DNA from 4 places in the Streptomyces nodosus genome. Region 4 is predicted to be linked to each of the others. Evidence: riboswitches for the same ligand, from Rfam matches in the RefSeq annotation. Region 4 holds a riboswitch; each other region holds the start of a gene.

Region 1 (4,204 bases), 450 kb from region 4:
TCTGCGCCGGTCGGCCCACAGCGGTCGCCCTCCGTCCTGCTTGCGGCAAGACTGGACCTGTGGGGCAGCACGGAGGCGCGTGGTGGCCCGGGAAGCCGCATGGCCGGGACCAGGAGATGTCCGGACCAGGCAGCGCACCGGTCCGCAAGGGGCCGGAGAGGTCCGAGGGACTGCACCGGGGCTCGTACGACAGTTCGCACGACGGCACCGGTGCCCAGGGGCTGTACGGCGATGGGCGTCCCGGAGGTCGCGGCCGTAGCCCCGGCCGTGTCCGACACCCCGAACCCGACCGTGACCGCCCCGGAGACCGGCTCCCGGGCGGTCATGTGCCCGGTTCCGAGGCCGGGACCGCGGACGGTGCTTCGCCGCCGGGCGGAAGGACTCCCTCCCGGCGGTTCTCGCTCGCGCATGGGTTCGTACGAGCCCTGCCCATGCTGCTGATCGTCGCCGGAGTCTGCTACGACCTCCTCACCCCACCCGCCAACACCGCGGGCCCCCTCTTCACCGCCGCCGCGCTGGTCGCGGCGCCCCTCTACTCCCTGCGCGGCACCGTGCTCACCGGCGCGGCGGCCGTCGGCTCCGTCGTCGGGATCCATTTCGCGATCGGCAGGCTCCAGCAGACGGAGGAGATCACCGAGGCGGTCACCGTCTTCACCGCGGCCGTGCTGTCCGTGCTCATCAATGTGCTCGTCCGCCGCAATGTCGCGCGCCTCGCCTCGGCCCGCGAGATCGCCGGGGCGGCCCAGCGCGCCGTGCTGCCCGAGCCCGCCGCGCGGATCGACGGGCTCGACATCGCCGCCCGGTACGAGGCGGCGCAGGCCGACGCCTTCATCGGCGGCGACCTGTACGCCGTCCAGGAGTGCGCGCAGGGCGTCCGGCTGCTGGTCGGGGACGTACGGGGGAAGGGGATGGGGGCGGTGGCCGCCGTCGCCGTGGTGGTCGGTGCCTTCCGGGAGGCCGTCGAGCACGAGTCGAGGCCGGAGGCTGTGACCCGGCGCCTCGAGCGGGCGCTGATGCGCGAGCGCACTCTGCGCGGCGGGCTCGAGGAGGCCGAGGGGTTCGTCACCGCGGTCATCGCGGAGATCGCGCGCTGCGGGGTCGTCCGGATCGTCAACCGGGGCCATCCCGCCCCGCTGCTGCTGCTCCCCGACGGCACCCTGCGCACCCTGGAGACCCGGGAGCCCGCGCTGCCGCTCGGCCTGGGCGAGCTCGGAGACGGCCCCGGACGCGCCGAGGAGTGGGACTTCCCGCCCGGGGCGATGCTGCTTCTCTACACGGACGGCCTCTCGGAGGCGAGGGACGAGCACGGGGAGTTCTACGACCCGGCCGTCCGCCTCGCGGGCCGGGTCTTCGCCGGGCCCGGCGCACTGCTGGCCACCGTCACAGCGGAGGTCGCCCAGCACACCGGAGGCCGGGCCGTGGACGACATGGCGCTGCTGGCGGTACGCCGGCGGGCCGTTCCTTGATCGTTGTCACCAGGAGTGCATGAGCGGTCCCGCTACGCATAACAACTGACACACTGTCAACTTCCGAGTGGCGCAAGAGGTGTGGTCAACTCGCCCGTTTTCCATCGGTCATGCCGGGAAAGTCCTGGCCGAAAGTGCGATGGATCTCGGGGAACGGGTTGGAATCCCGGGCTCGCGTCTATTAACGTTCGATAACGCAGCGCGGTCGTCCCAGCCGTCACAAGAGGCGGCGCCGTGCGCATGTGCCGAATCCTGCAAGGGAGCCGGGGAACCACCGTCTTGGGGTGAATCGCACGGATGCCGCCGTGGAGACACGGTCGGCTACGCGCGTAGGAGACCTTCCTCTCCGAACCCGTCAGCTAACCCGGCAGGCGAGACGGAAGGAAAGGAGTGCGCCCACGTGGCGTCCAACCGGCCTGCCCAGAGCTCCTCGCTCACCACGGACGGAACGCAGCCGTTCGCCTTCACCCCCCGAGCCGACGACGGCCCCTGGGAGGAGTGGAACCCCACCGAGGAGTCCGTCCGCCCGGTCCGCGGCAAGCACCGGGTGGCCAAGCAGCGCGGGGGCGGGCTCGCTCGGAGTTCCACCGTGCTCGGCGTCGGTGTGATGGCCGCCGTCGGCGCGGGCGGCATGGCCACCGCACAGAGCGGCAAGCCGCCGGTGTCCATATCCATGCCGGACATCGCCTCGCTCACCCACAGCGCCAAGACGTTCATCGTCGAGGACACCGGTGCCGAGGAGCCCCAGGGTTCCGCCACCGCGCTCAGCACCGTGGGTCTGACCACCGCCGACGCCGAGGCGGGCTCTCAGGACGCGGGCGAGGCACTGCGCGCCCGGATCATGCAGCAGGCCGAGTCCCAGCAGGACCGGGTCGCGCTCGAGGCCGCGAAGGCGGCGGAGGACGCCGCGGCCAAGAAGGCCTCCGAGGCGGCGGCCAAGGCGCAGGACGACGCCAAGGCCAAGGCCGCCGCCGAGAAGAAGAAGGCCGAGGAAGAGGCCGCGCAGAAGGCCGAGGAGAAGCGGCTCGCCGAGCTCGCCAAGCAGTACGCGCTGCCGACCTCGTCCTACACCCTGACCTCCCGCTTCGGTGACGCCGGCGCCCTGTGGTCCTCCGGCTACCACACCGGCCTCGACTTCGCCGCCCCCACGGGCACGCTCATCAAAGCCGTCCACAGCGGCACCATCACGGAGGCGGGCTGGGCCGGGGCGTACGGCTACCGCACCATCCTGACCCTCGACGACGGCACCGAGCTGTGGTTCTGCCACCAGTCGTCGATCAGCGTCAGCGTGGGACAGCAGGTGTCCACCGGCGATGTCATCGGCCGGGTGGGCGCCACCGGCAATGTGACCGGACCCCATCTGCACCTGGAGCTCCACACCCCCGGCGGCGACACCATCGACCCGATGGCCTGGCTGCGGAGCAAGGGCCTCACCCCCTGACGGACGCTTTTCCCCGACCCCGGCAGCCCTGACGTACCCCCCCCGACGCCAGGGCTGCCGGTCGTGCGCGGAGGATTCTGTTCCGGTCTGAGCTTTCATGGAGAGCATGACTTCTCTTCGCACGCTCGGCGCTTCCGATCTCGAGGTCTTCCCGCTCTGTCTCGGCGGCAATGTCTTCGGCTGGACCGCCGACGAGGCCGACTCCTTCGCCGTGCTCGACGCCTATACGGCGGCCGGCGGCAACTTCGTCGACACGGCCGACTCGTACTCGGCCTGGGTCCCCGGCCACCGGGGCGGTGAGTCCGAGACCGTCATCGGCACATGGCTCAAGGCGCGCGGCAATCGTTCGGATGTGGTCGTCGCGACCAAGGTCAGCCAGCACCCCGACCATCCGGGGCTGAGCGCCGCCAACATCAAGGCCGCGGCCGACGCGTCGCTGCGCCGGCTGGGCACGGACCACATCGACCTCTACTACACGCACTACGACAAGCCCGAGGTGCCGGTCGAGGAGATCGTCGGCGCGCTCGACGAGCTGGTGAAGGCGGGCAAGGTGCGCGCCGTCGGCGCCTCCAACATCTCCGCCGAGCGTCTCCAGCAGTCCCTGGACTTCTCCGACCGCGAGGGCCTGGCGCGGTATGTGGCGCTGCAGCCGCACTACAACCTGGTCTCGCGCGACACCTACGAGGGCGCCTTGCAGGACGTCGCCGCCCGCGCGGGTCTCGCGGCCGTCCCGTACTTCGCGCTCGCGGCCGGCTTCCTCACCGGCAAGTACCGCACCGGCACCACCGTGGTCTCGGCGCGGGCGGCGGGTGCGGCCAAGCATCTGGAGACCGAGCGGGGTCAGCGGGTGCTCGCCGCCCTGGACGAGATCGCGCGGGACCGGGACGCGGAGGTCGCGACCGTCGCCCTGGCCTGGCTGGCGGGCCGGCCGACGGTGGCGGCACCGATTGCCTCCGCCCGTACGCCGGAGCAGTTGCCGGCGCTGCTGGCGGTGGCCGACCTGACCCTGACGGACGAGGAGACGGCGCAGCTGACGGCCGCTTCTGAGTGACGGACGGGCGCCTTCCGCCAGGCCGGCCAAGGGCCCGCGCCGGGGCCCCGCGGGCACCGCGTCACGGGGAGCGGTAAGGGTTGTACGGGGGATACGGGGCCCCGGGGCCGTGGTGCGCGGGGCCGTGGGGCGGTCCGTAGGAGCCGTACGGCGGTGACCAGTACACGGGATGCGCGGGATGCGCGGCACCGTAGGGCGCGTGCCCGTACATCGGCGGGCCGGGCGGGAGGGGCCACACCGGGACCA
Region 2 (4,204 bases), 550 kb from region 4:
TTTCAGGGCCCGCATGTTCACCGAGTCGATCGCGCAACGGGACCAGTCCAAGTCGCCGCGTGAGCCCAACTCGTCGAGGACCAGCCGGTGCAGCTTGGCCCACACCCGAGCTGCGGACCACTCGGTGAAACGCCGGTGCGCGGTCGGTCCCGACGGGCCGAAGACCGGCGGCAACTGCCGCCAGGTGCAACCCGTCGTGGCGACGAAGATGATCGCCGCGAGGACCTCACGGTCACCGTGCCGTCGCCGACCCCCGCCCTGTGGGCGTGTGGGGGCGGGAGGCACCACACGCTGGAAGAGGTCGTACAACTCGTCCGGCACCAAGCGTTCCACCATCAGCACAAGCCCAGACTACCGATCACCCCAAATGAGACGACGTCTAAGGAGGTGCTCAAATGACGAGTTCCGACGGTTTGGCAGTAGCGGCCACCGCCGAACACACCGCAGTCCAGATCTCTGCAGCTGAGGTAACCCGCAGAGAGACGGTCTCCGTGTAGCCGTCATAGGCAAGGCCGTTATCCAATACCGGAGGCCAACCACGAGCACGCCACGACTCGACCGTGATTCGCTCAACAGCCCGAGCATCACGCCCAAGCCGGAAGCTCATCGTGTTCAGCACAGTCCACCCATTGCGGCCGTGCTCGTACAGCCGGCTGTTCTTGGGTGAGTGCTCACAGATACCGACCTTGGCGGCCGCAAGAGTCGACTTGATCACCAAGTAGAGCAGCGCCGGTCGATCAGGTTTGAACCCATGGTTGGCACATGCCGCACATGGACCGCCGCTGAAACGGGCGTTCAGGGACGGGTCGCAGTAGTGACCCAAAGCCGAGCACCGGCCCGGCCACATGGTCGTATCGTTCGTGTACGGGATCCCCGTGTCAGGCTCATAGCCCCATGCACGCGCTATCTGGCGCGCCTTCTCGTCCGGGAATCGGGCCTTACCTCCGCAGTGCTCGCAACTGCCCTGTCCTGAACGTATGTTGTCCAAGCGTGGACTGACGACGTTCCAGCAGCGGAGGCACCAAGCGTGGACGGGCTGCCTCACCTCGTGGATTATCTCCATTGGCAGCACACGGCCGCGGGTGATCATGTCCGCACGGCGCTCATTCGCTCGCCGATTCTTGCGGCAGTGACCGCAACCAGCGCCCCCATACACCGGGTTACGGATATAGCTAAGGTACACGTCGAACGGTGTCTCATGGCCAGGGCATCGCTTGTTGAGACACCGGACCCGCCATGGCAACGACGTGCGGCCCGGGTAAGGCTCGATCGGTTCGCAGCCGGCCTCCTTGAGTTCCGCTGTCGCTCCGACGTGATCGGTCTTAGGTTTCTTCGTCACAGGCACATCCTGGCAACGAGCACTGACATACGGTCGACTGCGGCATCTGCTTCAAGGCATTGACGGAACGAAGAGTTGTGCCAGAACCGTGCCAGATCGTGCGGGGAACCATGGGGAAGGGCGGGGACCAGGCCGCCGACCAGTCAGGTCCCCCTAGCCGCTCCGCCGCAGGTCAGCCCAGCAACCACCCGTGAGTAACCCGAGCTTCCCAGGCTGATGGCTCACGGGCTGCTGCTGCAAGCCGGCCGGGGCAGCCTCCCCTCTTCGACGAGACCCGTAGCCTGGCTGAGGTGTATCAGAGCACACCGACAGAGAGACCCTGGCTTGGGTGCCAGGGTCTCTCTCGGGCTCGTCAACGTCCTCTCACGGGGTCTCCGTGATGACCTTGGTCTCCGTACGTCCCCGAACGGTGAAGGGACTACGAAGCTACGGATGGGTTTCCGTGATCAGGGCCAGATGTAACCCAAGATCATGAGGAAGAGAACCGCGACTCCAACGGCTGCACCACCTGCTGTCTTCACGGCCTCGTAGTACGACACGCCCTCCATGGTCCGATGAAGGATGCCGGCGAACATTCCGATGATGATCGCGATCAAGACCGCGATCAAGGAATCGGTCTTCTTGTTCCTCGGGGACTGATGAGGAACGGGGAATTGCGGGGTGTTCTGCGGCGCACTCATGCGCAACCCTTCGTCTGCCGCCTACGAAGGATGACCTGTCGGGTTCGGGCTGGCGAAGTTGCCCGGCCGCTGCTGCGACTTCACCCCAAGGGCTGCTCGGCCCGGTCATGGCGTGACCGTTTCGGCGACCCGTCGTGCATGGGCCCTCCGTTCCTGCCTCGCCATACCTCGTATTGGCATCCAGGCGTCGGCAGGACTCGGCGCACGCCCAGACCGCCCCACCTATGGCGGTGGGGGCTTGTCGTCAGACATGGAGCTTGGCCCACGAATGTCCGCAAATCCCAATCGGATCGAGGATTTGTGAGGTTCGTCACCCCCCTGAGGGGCCCGACGTCCTGTCCAACGACCATGCGGCGAAGCATTGTTGACCTTAAATCGAGGTTGATTGCTCCGCCTGCGACTACGTTGGCGCATGAGCCAGGGTCGGTACAAACCCGAGGGGGAGGGGAGTCGCGGTGGCGTTGCTGGCTCCCCTCCCCCTCGGGAGAGTTGTCATCTGCAGGTACGTCGTTCGAGTCCGCCCTTCAGAGCCCTTGATGTTCGCCAGCCGCCAGAAGGTGTCCGCGGCTGGCAGCTACGCGAAGGACGTCTCGGAGAGCCCTGGTCAGCTCTCTCGCCAGTCGCTGCACTTCCGCCGGGTTCGTGTCCTGGTCGCCGAGGACCTCCAACGCCTGCTCCAGCAGATCGGTTGCTGAACCGAGCTGGACCGCTTCGATGTTGTCCGCCAGGCGGGACATGTAACCGCCCCGGTCGTCGGTGCTCAGGTAACAGGGCTTGCCCTCCGGACCCGTCCATGGGAGTAGCCGCAGCTTGTTCGGTGTGGTCATCCCCGAGTCTTCCTGTCGTCGGTCACGTGGTGAACGGTGAATACGGCGTCGACACGATCCCCCGGGAACGACAACAGCCCAGCTTCGACGACGCGGCCGGTGGCGTCGGTTGCGATGCGGGTGATCGCGAGCACGGCCGCGGTGGCGCCGATGCGGAGGGCCGTTGCCTCGTCCGGCGTCGGGGGACGAGCACACACCGTCTCCCGGACGGCGGCCGGCGGCGGACCGAGAACGGCGAAGCGTCTGACCGCCGCCCGGCAACCGGATTCGTCGTCGAGCACTCCAGCAGGGGCCAGATCTCGCGGCATGTAGATGCGGGCCAACCCGCGCGGTGACTCCCCTTCGAGGCTGAAGCAGCTGAACTCCGCGAGGGGACAAGGCCGACAGGTCTGCGGGGGCCTGAACCGTGGCGCTGCGAACGGTGACGCGCAAGGACGGCTCAGCGGCGGTCCAGGGGTCCAGGGGGCCAGGATGCCCCAGTCGCCCACATACATGATCTTCCGTAGAGGGCGGCGGACGAAGTTGCCCTTGCCGTGGATCTTCTCAACGAGGCCTTGGCCCTGGAGCACCGCGAGGGCATGTCGCAGTGTCACCGTGCTGACCGCGTATCGCTCGGCCAGAACGGCTTCGGACGGCAGCCGTTCCCCCAGTTGGACTCGGCCGGTCGTGATCTGTTGCCGGAGGTCGTCGGCGATGTCGTGGTGACGGGAAGGCACGAGTCCGGTCACCGCCATCTCAGCGTCCGCACGGCGACGAGCCGGGTACGCGTGTGTATGTCAGCAGCTCACCCAAATCGAAGACCAGTTGCTTCGCTCCCTGGGGAAGCTGGAAGAGGTCTCTCACTCGGCAGGCCCGGCCGCCGAGCTGGATGATGTCGCCGCGCTGCACGGTGGCCGCGGTGATCTCGATGTTGGAGACCAGCGCGCCACCGAGAATCCGGTCGATCACGGCGCCACCCCCACCGGCGTGGCCAGGCCTACCGCCGAGTGGCACGGGCAGTCGCACACCTCGTAGATCACCGGTACGTCAATCGGTGCTGACACCGGGGAGGACTCCGCGCAGACGGGGTGTGTGCCGATCCGGCAGGCGGCCGAGCGGTAGGGGACGGACGAGGTGCCCGTGAGGTGCGACTTCCGGCCGAGGGACATCAGCGGACCCCCACGAGGCCCTGGGGCCAGGCATCGGCCGGCAAGTGGGGCGCGACGATGACCGTGCGGGTCCGCTCGCGCCTCTCCCAAGCCAGAACGTACAGGCGGACGAGTGCGACGTCCTCACCCCTGAGCAGGGGTCGGCCCGCCGCCCCGGCAGTGTCCCGGCTCAGCGCGGGGATCAGCGCGCCACCGGGTTCAAGGGAGACG
Region 3 (4,204 bases), 1.1 Mb from region 4:
GGACCCCACGTATGTGGGCACGGTGTGGCGGGACGTCTGGGCCCGGCGCCTGGAGGCCATGGAGCCGCTGGTCGACGCCTGGCCGGGCGACCCGGTACCGGACGGCCCCCGGCCGGACGGCGGCCCCGGGGAGGACCCGGGCACACCCCGGGCGGCCGTCCTCGCGGTGGGCGGCTGGCACGAACCGCACCGGGACACCGTGCTCGGACTGGTGGAGCAGCTTCCACCCGACCGTGTGAGAGGCCTGATCGGGCCATGGTCGCTCCAGTACCCCGACCACGGTCAGCCGGGCCCCGCGATCGGCTTCCTCCAGGAGACGCTCCGCTGGTGGGACCACTGGCTCAAGGACGAGGACACCGGGGTGATGGCGGAGCCGGTGCTGCGCGCCTACCTCGACGGCCCGCATCCCCCGGCGACCAGCTACGAGGTGCTGCCGGGCCGCTGGATCGGCGAGCCGGCCTGGCCCTCGCCACAGGTCACCTGGGTCTCGTACACGCTCCAGGGCGCTCCCGTACTCGTGCGGTCCCCCATGCACACCGGGCTCGACGCCGGCCGCTTCGCCCCTCGTGGGAACGACGCCGATCTGCCGCCCGACCAGCGGGAGGAGGACGCGCGCTCGGTGTGCTTCGAGTTCGCGGCGGCCGAGGAGACCTGGCTGCTGGGACGGCCCCGGGTGCGCCTGCGGCTGACCTGCCCGGTGCCGCGCGCCCAGGTCGTCGCCCGGCTCTGCGACGTGGCGCCCGACGGGTCGTCGACGCTGGTCACCCGGGGCGCACTGAATCTGCTCGCACGTCATGGTCCCGACCGGGAGACGCCCTGGCCCCCTGGCGCCACCGAGGATGTGGTGTTCGCGCTGAACGGCATCGGCCACACCTTCCGCGCCGGGCACCGCATCCGTCTCGCCGTGTCCTCCGCGTACTGGCCGTGGCTGTGGCCGCAGCCGGGTTCGGAGGCGGGCTTCACCCTGGACCCGGCGGGCAGTTCGCTGGAACTCCCGGTACGCGCGAGGGAGTCCGGGCCCACGATCGCCTTCGCCGAGCCGGAGCAGTACGAGCCGCTCCGCGTCAGCAGCCCGGCCACGCTCGAGGAACCCCGCCCGGAGCGCCTGGTGGTGCGGGACACGGCGAAGGGCGAGTGGCTCCTGGTGGTCGACCCGAGCCGCGACGGCACCCGGGTCTACCCCGACGGCCTCGAGGTCACCGAGGACGCGTTGGAGGCCTACACCATCGGGGACTCGGGACCCTCCACCGCCCGCGCCCGGAGCGACCGGTCGGTGCGGCTGCACCGGCCCGAACAGGGGTGGGACGCGCGGGTGGAGACACACTCCGAGGTCAGCTGCACCGACACGGACTTCGCCGTCTGGACCGAGATCGTCTGCAAGGACGGCTACGAGGTGGTGTTCCACCGGACCTGGGAGCGGCGGATCCCTCGCGTGCAGGGATAGACGGCGGGTGCACGGCGACCACACCCCACTCCCATATGCCCTGAAACGGGAGAACCTTGGGCGAGTGACCCTCAACACAGCAACGCTTTATGTCCGTTTTAAGCATCTTTGCGGGCTTTTCTTCACCCAATACCCCCTCGCCATCAACAAGGACTCGCGAGTGAATTGGGTCACCTCAGGGCATGATCACCCTTTTCTGGCCATATCGCCAACGCCCTCCGCGCGCATGGCCAGTTGAACCCCCCTCAACACATTGGATCACCCCCCTTATTCCCTCAAGTCAGGGTTATTCGGGCAGGAGTGTGACTTTCGAGCTTGTTCCCGATATGTGCGGTCGCATACCTTCCTCTCACCGCGAGCGGAATGCCGAATCCTGCCGCCGCTCGAGGCTCCTTCTACACACGACGGCAGGAGCGGGGGACCCAGGTAAGCCGCCGCACCGGACACCGTTCCGGAGCGGCTCGGGGTGAAGCCGCGTCTCGACACCGAGACCGGCCGGGCACCTCCCCGCCCGAACCCGACAGCTCACCTCGCAGGCATCGGAGAGGAAAACGACATGCCCGCTTTCTCCCTGCCCGCACGCCGTCGGAACCGCAACTCCAAGGCCGTCCGTCTGACCCGCGCCCTTGCCGTCGCGGGCACCGGAGCCGCCGTTCTCGCCCTCCCGATCCTGGGCGCGACCGGCGCCTCCGCCGCCACCCCCGCCAAGGCCCCGATGGCCCTGACGGCCTCGACCAGCACCTCCGGGAACCTCGACGGCTGGATCCGTCAGTCGCTGTCGATCATGAAGCAGCACGGGATCCCCGGCTCCTACAACGGCATCTACCGCAATGTGATGCGCGAGTCCTCGGGCAACCCGAAGGCCATCAACCTCTGGGACTCCAACGCTCGTGCGGGCATCCCGTCCAAGGGCCTCCTCCAGGTCATCGACCCGACCTTCAGCACGTACCACGTGCCGGGCACGGCCTTCGACCCCTACGACCCGATCGCGAACATCACGGCCGCGTGCAACTACGCCGCCCACCGGTACGGCTCGATCGACAACGTCAACAGCGCGTACTGAGATCCGCCCTTCGGGATAAGCCGAGGGCTAGCGCCCCGGGAACAGTCGTTCGAGGACGACGGCGATGCCGTCGTCCTCGTTCGATGTGGTGATCTCGTCGGCGACCGCCTTGAGTTCGGGATGGGCGTTGGCCATGGCGACGCCGTACGCGGCCCAGTCGAACATCGGTATGTCATTGGGCATGTCCCCGAAGGCGACGGTGCCGGACCGGCTCAGTCCGAGGTGCTCGGCGGCCAGCGCCAGCCCCGTCGCCTTGGTGATGCCCGAGGGCTGGAGTTCGACGGTGCCGGGCCCCGACATGGTGACCGTAGCCAGGGAACCGACCGCGCCACGGGCCGCCGCCGCCAACGCGTCGTCGGACAGGGCGTGATGGCGCAGCAGCACCTTGCTGACGGGCCGGCGCCACAGGTCCTCGCGCCGTCCCACCCGTACCGCGGGCAGGGTGGGGTGCGGCATCCGGTAGCCGGGCTCGATGAGCGTGAGCCCGTCCACCCCGTCCTGGTCGACGGCCGCACAGACCTGCCCGACCTCGGCCTCGATCTTGCCGAGCGCGGTCTCCGCCAGCTCCCGGTCCAGGGTGGCGGAGAACAGCAGCCGGTCGGCGCCGGCGTCGTACACCTGCGCGCCCTGTCCGCACACCGCGAGCCCCGTGGCGCCGAGGTCGTCCAGCAGCGGCCGTACTCTCGGCGCCGGGCGCCCCGTCACCACCAGGTGCTGTGCGCCGGCCGCCACGGCCCGGGCCAGCGCGGCCCTGGACCGGTCGGAGAGCGTGTCGTCACCTCGCAGCAGCGTTCCGTCCAGATCGGTGGCGATGAGTGTGTACGCGAGCGGTGCGGCCATGATCAGAGAATACGGACGGAGCCGTCCCGGCGGTCCCGCTCCAACCGACCCCGGGTGCTTCGGTGTTCAGCGGTGCGCCGCCGTCAGATGCTTGGCCAGGCGCGGGGAGGCGAACTCCGTGCCGCACACGAACCGCATCACCGGACCGTACGAGGCCGCTGCCGGAAGTCCCGTGAAGTACAGACCCGGGACTGAGGAGGCATAGCCCGCGCCGAGCCTCGGTGCACCCCGGCTCACCGCCAGCTCCGTGCGCAGCTCATGGCCCAGGAAGTCCATGGCCGCGATGTCCACGCGGTAGCCGGTGGCGGCGATCACATGGTCCGCGGCCAGTTCCTCCGTGCCGCCGGTGTGCGAGCGGACCGTCAGCACCGGTCCCCCGTGCGACGCGGACGCACCCACGACCCGGTCCACGTCGTGCACCTCCACCGTGCCTTCGAAACGCTCCCGCAACCACCACGCGCCGAGCGGGCCGAGCACCCGGCGGACCAGATAGTGGCGGGTCCCGGCGGGCAGAAAGCGGTACGGGTGCGGGTAGTAGCTCAGCGCCCACAGCGACCAGGCGCGGCCGAACGGCGATTCGGGGCGCAGCCTCGGCTGCCGCCACGGGGGCGCGCCGAAGGCGACCTTGCCGCGACCGCGTGCCACCACGCGCACCCGGGCCCCCGCCTCGGCCGCCAGCACCGCCGTCTCCAGCGCGGACTGCCCCGCGCCGACCACCAGCAGTTCCTTGCCGGAGAACCGGTGCAGATCGTGGTGCTGGGAGCTGTGGGAGACCGGGCCGAGCGGCGTGGGTCCGTCCGCCGCGGCCGTCGCCAGCTCGGGCGGCAGATGCGCGAGCCCCGACAGGCCCGTGGCCA
Region 4 (4,204 bases):
CGGCCACGGCATCCACTACTGCCTCGGCGCCCCGCTGGCCCGGCTGGAGGGACAGTCGGCGCTCGGCACCCTCCTCACCCGTCTCCCGGACCTCCGCCTTGCGGTGGATTCGGCCGATCTGCGCTGGCGCGGTGGGTTGATCATGCGTGGATTGCGTACGCTTCCCGTGGAGTTCACACCGGTTCCGGGGAAAGGTCGCAGAGAATCCCCGGAATCCACCGGATGAAAAGGTGAACCCGCCGACGGCCGGGAAAACATGACAGCTCCTCAGCTTCGTGATCCCGACGTGATCTGCGCTGCATTGACTTGTGACAAGCGACCGACTGCCAATAGATTCACGCAGCAACGCGGTGGTCGCCACAACCGCCGCGCCGACCATTGCTGTCGTGCGAAAGGCAAGCGCATGCTCTCCGGGAACGGCCGTCATCGTCGCCCCCGTCAGGCTCCGGCCGTTCTTGTCGCGGCGGGGGTGACCGGATCGGCGATCGCGATCCCGCTCCTGGGCGCCACCGGCGCGAGCGCGGCCACCGGTGCCACCTGGGACCAGGTCGCGCAGTGCGAGAGCGGCGGCGCCTGGAGCGCCGACACCGGCAACGGCCGCTACGGCGGCCTCCAGATGACGCAGGGGGAATGGGAGTCCCACGGCGGCCTCGACTACGCCTCCAGCCCCGACCGCGCGAGCCGCTCGCAGCAGATCGCCGTCGCCGAGAAGATCCTCGACGAGCGCGGCGCCTCCTCCTGGGCCTCCTGCGGCTTGGTCTCCGGCCTGGAGCAGGACTCCGGCTCCGCGGGCGTCGACACGGGTCTGGCGAGAGACGCGTCCGGCGCTCCCTCCTCCGGTTCCGGCGTGGTGGGCTTCGGACTGTCCGAGTCGCCCGACAGGGTCACTCCGGTCACCCCGGCACCCTCTTCGTCCCCCTCGTCGGAGGCGACCGCCGACTCCGAAGGGAGCGACGCCGGTGCCGGCGCCTCCCAGGAGTCCACCGCCCCGTCCGACCAGAAGAGCGGCAGCGCCGACGAAGGCGACAAGTCGGGCAAATCCCAGGAGCAGGGCGCCCCTTCGGGTGAGGAGGTCGACGACGCCTCCGGCGGCGGACGGCACCGCGGTGGCAGCGCCGAAGAGACCGCCGTGGACGGACGCGACGACGACACGACGGGCCGGCACGCCTCGCGCAGCTCCGACACCGCGCGGGACGCCGGGGCCGACGCCGAGGCCGGCACCTACATCGTCCGCGCCGGGGACAGCCTGGCGGGCATCGCCCACTCGCTCGGCGTCAAGGGCGGATGGTCCGCGCTGTACGACGGGAACAAGCAGACGGTCGGCACCGACCCCGACCACATCGTCCCCGGTCAGAACCTTGCGGTCGACGATGGACAGTCGGCGGACCAGCACTGAACTGAGTCCCGGACGGGGGCACTTAGTGCCCCGTTTCCTTCATCGATGTCCGTTTTGGCGAGGGTGAGAGATGGGTCTCAAAGGCCCTGATCGTCTTTGGAAATCGGCGGATCGGCTGCTTACGGTCATGTCCGCTCGCCACCGCGGGCCCCGACGGTCGCAACGCCGAATCCTGCCAGCGGCCGTACGGGAACAGTCGTCGCGCCATGCGCCGCAGGCAGGAGCGGGGGACCCAAGGTAAGTGCCGCGCCCGGGAGTTGACCGGGAACGGCTTGGGGTGGAGCCGCGCGTCCAGGGGACGCGCGGCCGGGCAACTCAACCGGCCCGAACCCGACAGCTCACCTCGCAGGCGTCGGTGAGGGGATCGAACCATGCTGTGTTCCGGCAAGAGCAGTCGTCGCCGCCCGTCCAAGGCCGTCCGCGCCATCACCTTCGCCGGTGTCACCGGCGCCGCCGTCGCCGCGCCGCTGCTCGTGGCCGGCAACGCCTCCGCCGCCACCGCCGCCGAGTGGGACGCCGTCGCCCAGTGCGAGTCCGGCGGCAACTGGTCCATCAACACCGGCAACGGCTACTACGGTGGTCTGCAGTTCTCGAACTCCACCTGGGCCGCGTTCGGCGGTACCGCGTACGCCCCGCGCGCCGACCTCGCCGGCAAGGCGCAGCAGATCGCCGTCGCCGAGAAGGTCCTCGCGGGTCAGGGCAAGGGCGCCTGGCCGGTCTGCGGCAAGGGCCTGTCCGGCACCCCGTACAACGGCGCCGCCGCCGGCACCTCCTCCGGTGCCTCCGCCGGTGGTGCGAAGACCTCCCGTCCGGCCGCCCCGCAGCAGGCCTCCCGCGGCGCCGAGCGTCCGGCCGCGCAGAAGACCGTCACCGCCCCGGCCGGCCAGAAGGCCCAGAAGATCCGGAAGGGCGACGGCGAGTACAAGGTCGTCAAGGGCGACTCCCTCAGCTCGATCGCTGCGGAGCACCATGTCCGCGGCGGCTGGAAGAAGCTGTTCGAGCTGAACAAGGACATCGTCAAGAACGCCGACCTCATCTACCCGGGTCAGCAACTGCACCTGAAGTGACGGCCCTCCGGCGGTCCGACCGCAAGGCCCTCGTGCACCGACCTCCCCGCTGACGGCCGGGTGAGGGCCACCCCGTCCCCGCGGTCGCCCCGTCCCCACGGTCCCCCCGCTCCGGCGCGTGTTCCCCCGCACGCCCGGAGCGGGGCTTTTTCGCCCGTACGACCGCTGAATTTCACCGGGCTTTCACTCCCCCCTTTGTTCCGGGCGGGAACAATGTGTACGGTCACTCTGTCCGTGGGACGGTCGGTCGGCCGGCCGCTGACCCCGGACGGTTAGGCTCTAGTCGCAAGGTGCCCCGCACTCTCAGCGTCACATCCATGAAGGAGATGCTCGTGCCGTCCATCGACGTCGTCGTAGCCCGGGAAATCCTGGACTCCCGAGGCAACCCCACGGTCGAGGTCGAGGTCGGCCTCGACGACGGGAGCACCGGGCGTGCCGCCGTCCCGTCCGGCGCCTCCACCGGTGCCTTCGAGGCCATCGAGCTCCGTGACGGTGACCCCAACCGCTACCAGGGCAAGGGTGTCGAGAAGGCCGTCCTCGCCGTCATCGAGCAGATCGGCCCGGAGCTGGTCGGCTACGACGCCACCGAGCAGCGCCTGATCGACCAGGCGATGTTCGACCTGGACGCCACCGACAACAAGGGCTCCCTCGGCGCCAACGCCATCCTGGGTGTCTCCCTCGCGGTCGCCCACGCCGCCTCCGAGGCCAGCGACCTCCCGCTCTTCCGCTACCTGGGCGGCCCGAACGCGCATCTGCTGCCGGTGCCGATGATGAACATCCTGAACGGCGGCTCGCACGCCGACTCCAATGTGGACATCCAGGAGTTCATGATCGCCCCGATCGGTGCGGAGTCCTTCTCCGAGGCGCTGCGCTGGGGCACCGAGGTCTACCACACCCTCAAGAAGGTGCTGAAGGGCAAGGGCCTGTCGACCGGTCTCGGCGACGAGGGCGGCTTCGCGCCGAACCTCGGCTCCAACCGTGAGGCCCTCGACCTCATCCTGGAGGCCGTCAAGCAGGCCGGGTACGTCCCCGGCGAGCAGATCGCCCTCGCGCTCGACGTCGCCGCCTCCGAGTTCTACAAGGACGGCAAGTACCTCTTCGAGGGCAAGGAGCGCTCCGCCGCCGAGATGACGGAGTACTACGAGGAGCTGGTCGCGGCCTACCCGCTCGTCTCCATCGAGGACCCGCTGTTCGAGGACGACTGGGCCGGCTGGAAGGTCATCACCGACAAGCTCGGCGACAAGGTCCAGCTCGTCGGCGACGACCTGTTCGTCACCAACCCCGAGCGCCTCGCCCGGGGCATCGAGGACGGCGCCGCCAACGCCCTGCTGGTCAAGGTCAACCAGATCGGCTCGCTGACCGAGACCCTCGACGCCGTCGAGCTGGCCCAGCGCAGCGGCTTCAAGTGCATGATGTCCCACCGCTCCGGCGAGACCGAGGACGTGACGATCGCCGACCTGGCCGTCGCCACCAACTGCGGCCAGATCAAGACCGGCGCCCCGGCCCGCTCCGAGCGTGTCGCCAAGTACAACCAGCTGCTGCGCATCGAGGAGATCCTCGACGACGCCGCGGTGTACGCCGGCCGCAGCGCCTTCCCGCGCTTCAAGGGCTGAGCCGTCCAGGGCCACGGCCCAGTCGTACGTACGTCCCCGTACTCGGTCCCGTACCGTGTGCGGGGACGTACGTGCGTATGAAGGGGAGGCGGGAGACATGGCCGTGAAGGACCGTGACCGGTTCTCCA

Evidence for each region. Region 4 has a riboswitch for cyclic di-AMP ahead of CP978_RS14465 (LysM peptidoglycan-binding domain-containing protein). Riboswitches for the same ligand answer to the same signal wherever they lie in the genome.
Region 1: it holds a riboswitch for cyclic di-AMP, as region 4 does, so the genes downstream of both, CP978_RS16510 (M23 family metallopeptidase) here and CP978_RS14465 (LysM peptidoglycan-binding domain-containing protein) in region 4, are expected to answer to the same signal.
Region 2: it holds a riboswitch for cyclic di-AMP, as region 4 does, so the genes downstream of both, CP978_RS16975 (hypothetical protein) here and CP978_RS14465 (LysM peptidoglycan-binding domain-containing protein) in region 4, are expected to answer to the same signal.
Region 3: it holds a riboswitch for cyclic di-AMP, as region 4 does, so the genes downstream of both, CP978_RS19680 (transglycosylase SLT domain-containing protein) here and CP978_RS14465 (LysM peptidoglycan-binding domain-containing protein) in region 4, are expected to answer to the same signal.

The regions. Positions count from the first base shown of each region.
Region 1 covers NZ_CP023747.1:3,657,097-3,661,300, reverse strand. Annotated here, with positions in the region: gene CP978_RS16515 (PP2C family protein-serine/threonine phosphatase) at 432-1,466, shown strand; cyclic di-AMP (ydaO/yuaA leader) riboswitch at 1,700-1,855, shown strand; gene CP978_RS16510 (M23 family metallopeptidase) at 1,867-2,907, shown strand; gene CP978_RS16505 (aldo/keto reductase) at 3,014-3,958, shown strand; gene CP978_RS16500 (PrsW family intramembrane metalloprotease) at 4,020-4,204, opposite strand, start outside.
Region 2 covers NZ_CP023747.1:3,756,847-3,761,050, forward strand. Annotated here, with positions in the region: one part of gene CP978_RS16965 (IS5 family transposase) at 1-336, opposite strand; gene CP978_RS16970 (hypothetical protein) at 392-715, opposite strand; gene CP978_RS16975 (hypothetical protein) at 1,786-2,019, opposite strand; cyclic di-AMP (ydaO/yuaA leader) riboswitch at 2,023-2,156, opposite strand; gene CP978_RS16980 (hypothetical protein) at 2,544-2,846, opposite strand; partial or broken gene CP978_RS16985 (GntR family transcriptional regulator) at 2,843-3,574, opposite strand; partial or broken gene CP978_RS16990 (hypothetical protein) at 3,571-3,794, opposite strand.
Region 3 covers NZ_CP023747.1:4,348,247-4,352,450, reverse strand. Annotated here, with positions in the region: gene CP978_RS19685 (CocE/NonD family hydrolase) at 1-1,444, shown strand, start outside; cyclic di-AMP (ydaO/yuaA leader) riboswitch at 1,799-1,998, shown strand; gene CP978_RS19680 (transglycosylase SLT domain-containing protein) at 2,001-2,507, shown strand; gene CP978_RS19675 (HAD family hydrolase) at 2,535-3,347, opposite strand; gene CP978_RS19670 (FAD-dependent oxidoreductase) at 3,414-4,204, opposite strand, start outside.
Region 4 covers NZ_CP023747.1:3,202,655-3,206,858, reverse strand. Annotated here, with positions in the region: gene CP978_RS14475 (cytochrome P450 family protein) at 1-226, shown strand, start outside; gene CP978_RS14470 (LysM peptidoglycan-binding domain-containing protein) at 404-1,396, shown strand; cyclic di-AMP (ydaO/yuaA leader) riboswitch at 1,596-1,763, shown strand; gene CP978_RS14465 (LysM peptidoglycan-binding domain-containing protein) at 1,768-2,463, shown strand; gene eno (phosphopyruvate hydratase) at 2,790-4,076, shown strand; gene CP978_RS14455 (FtsB family cell division protein) at 4,174-4,204, shown strand, end outside.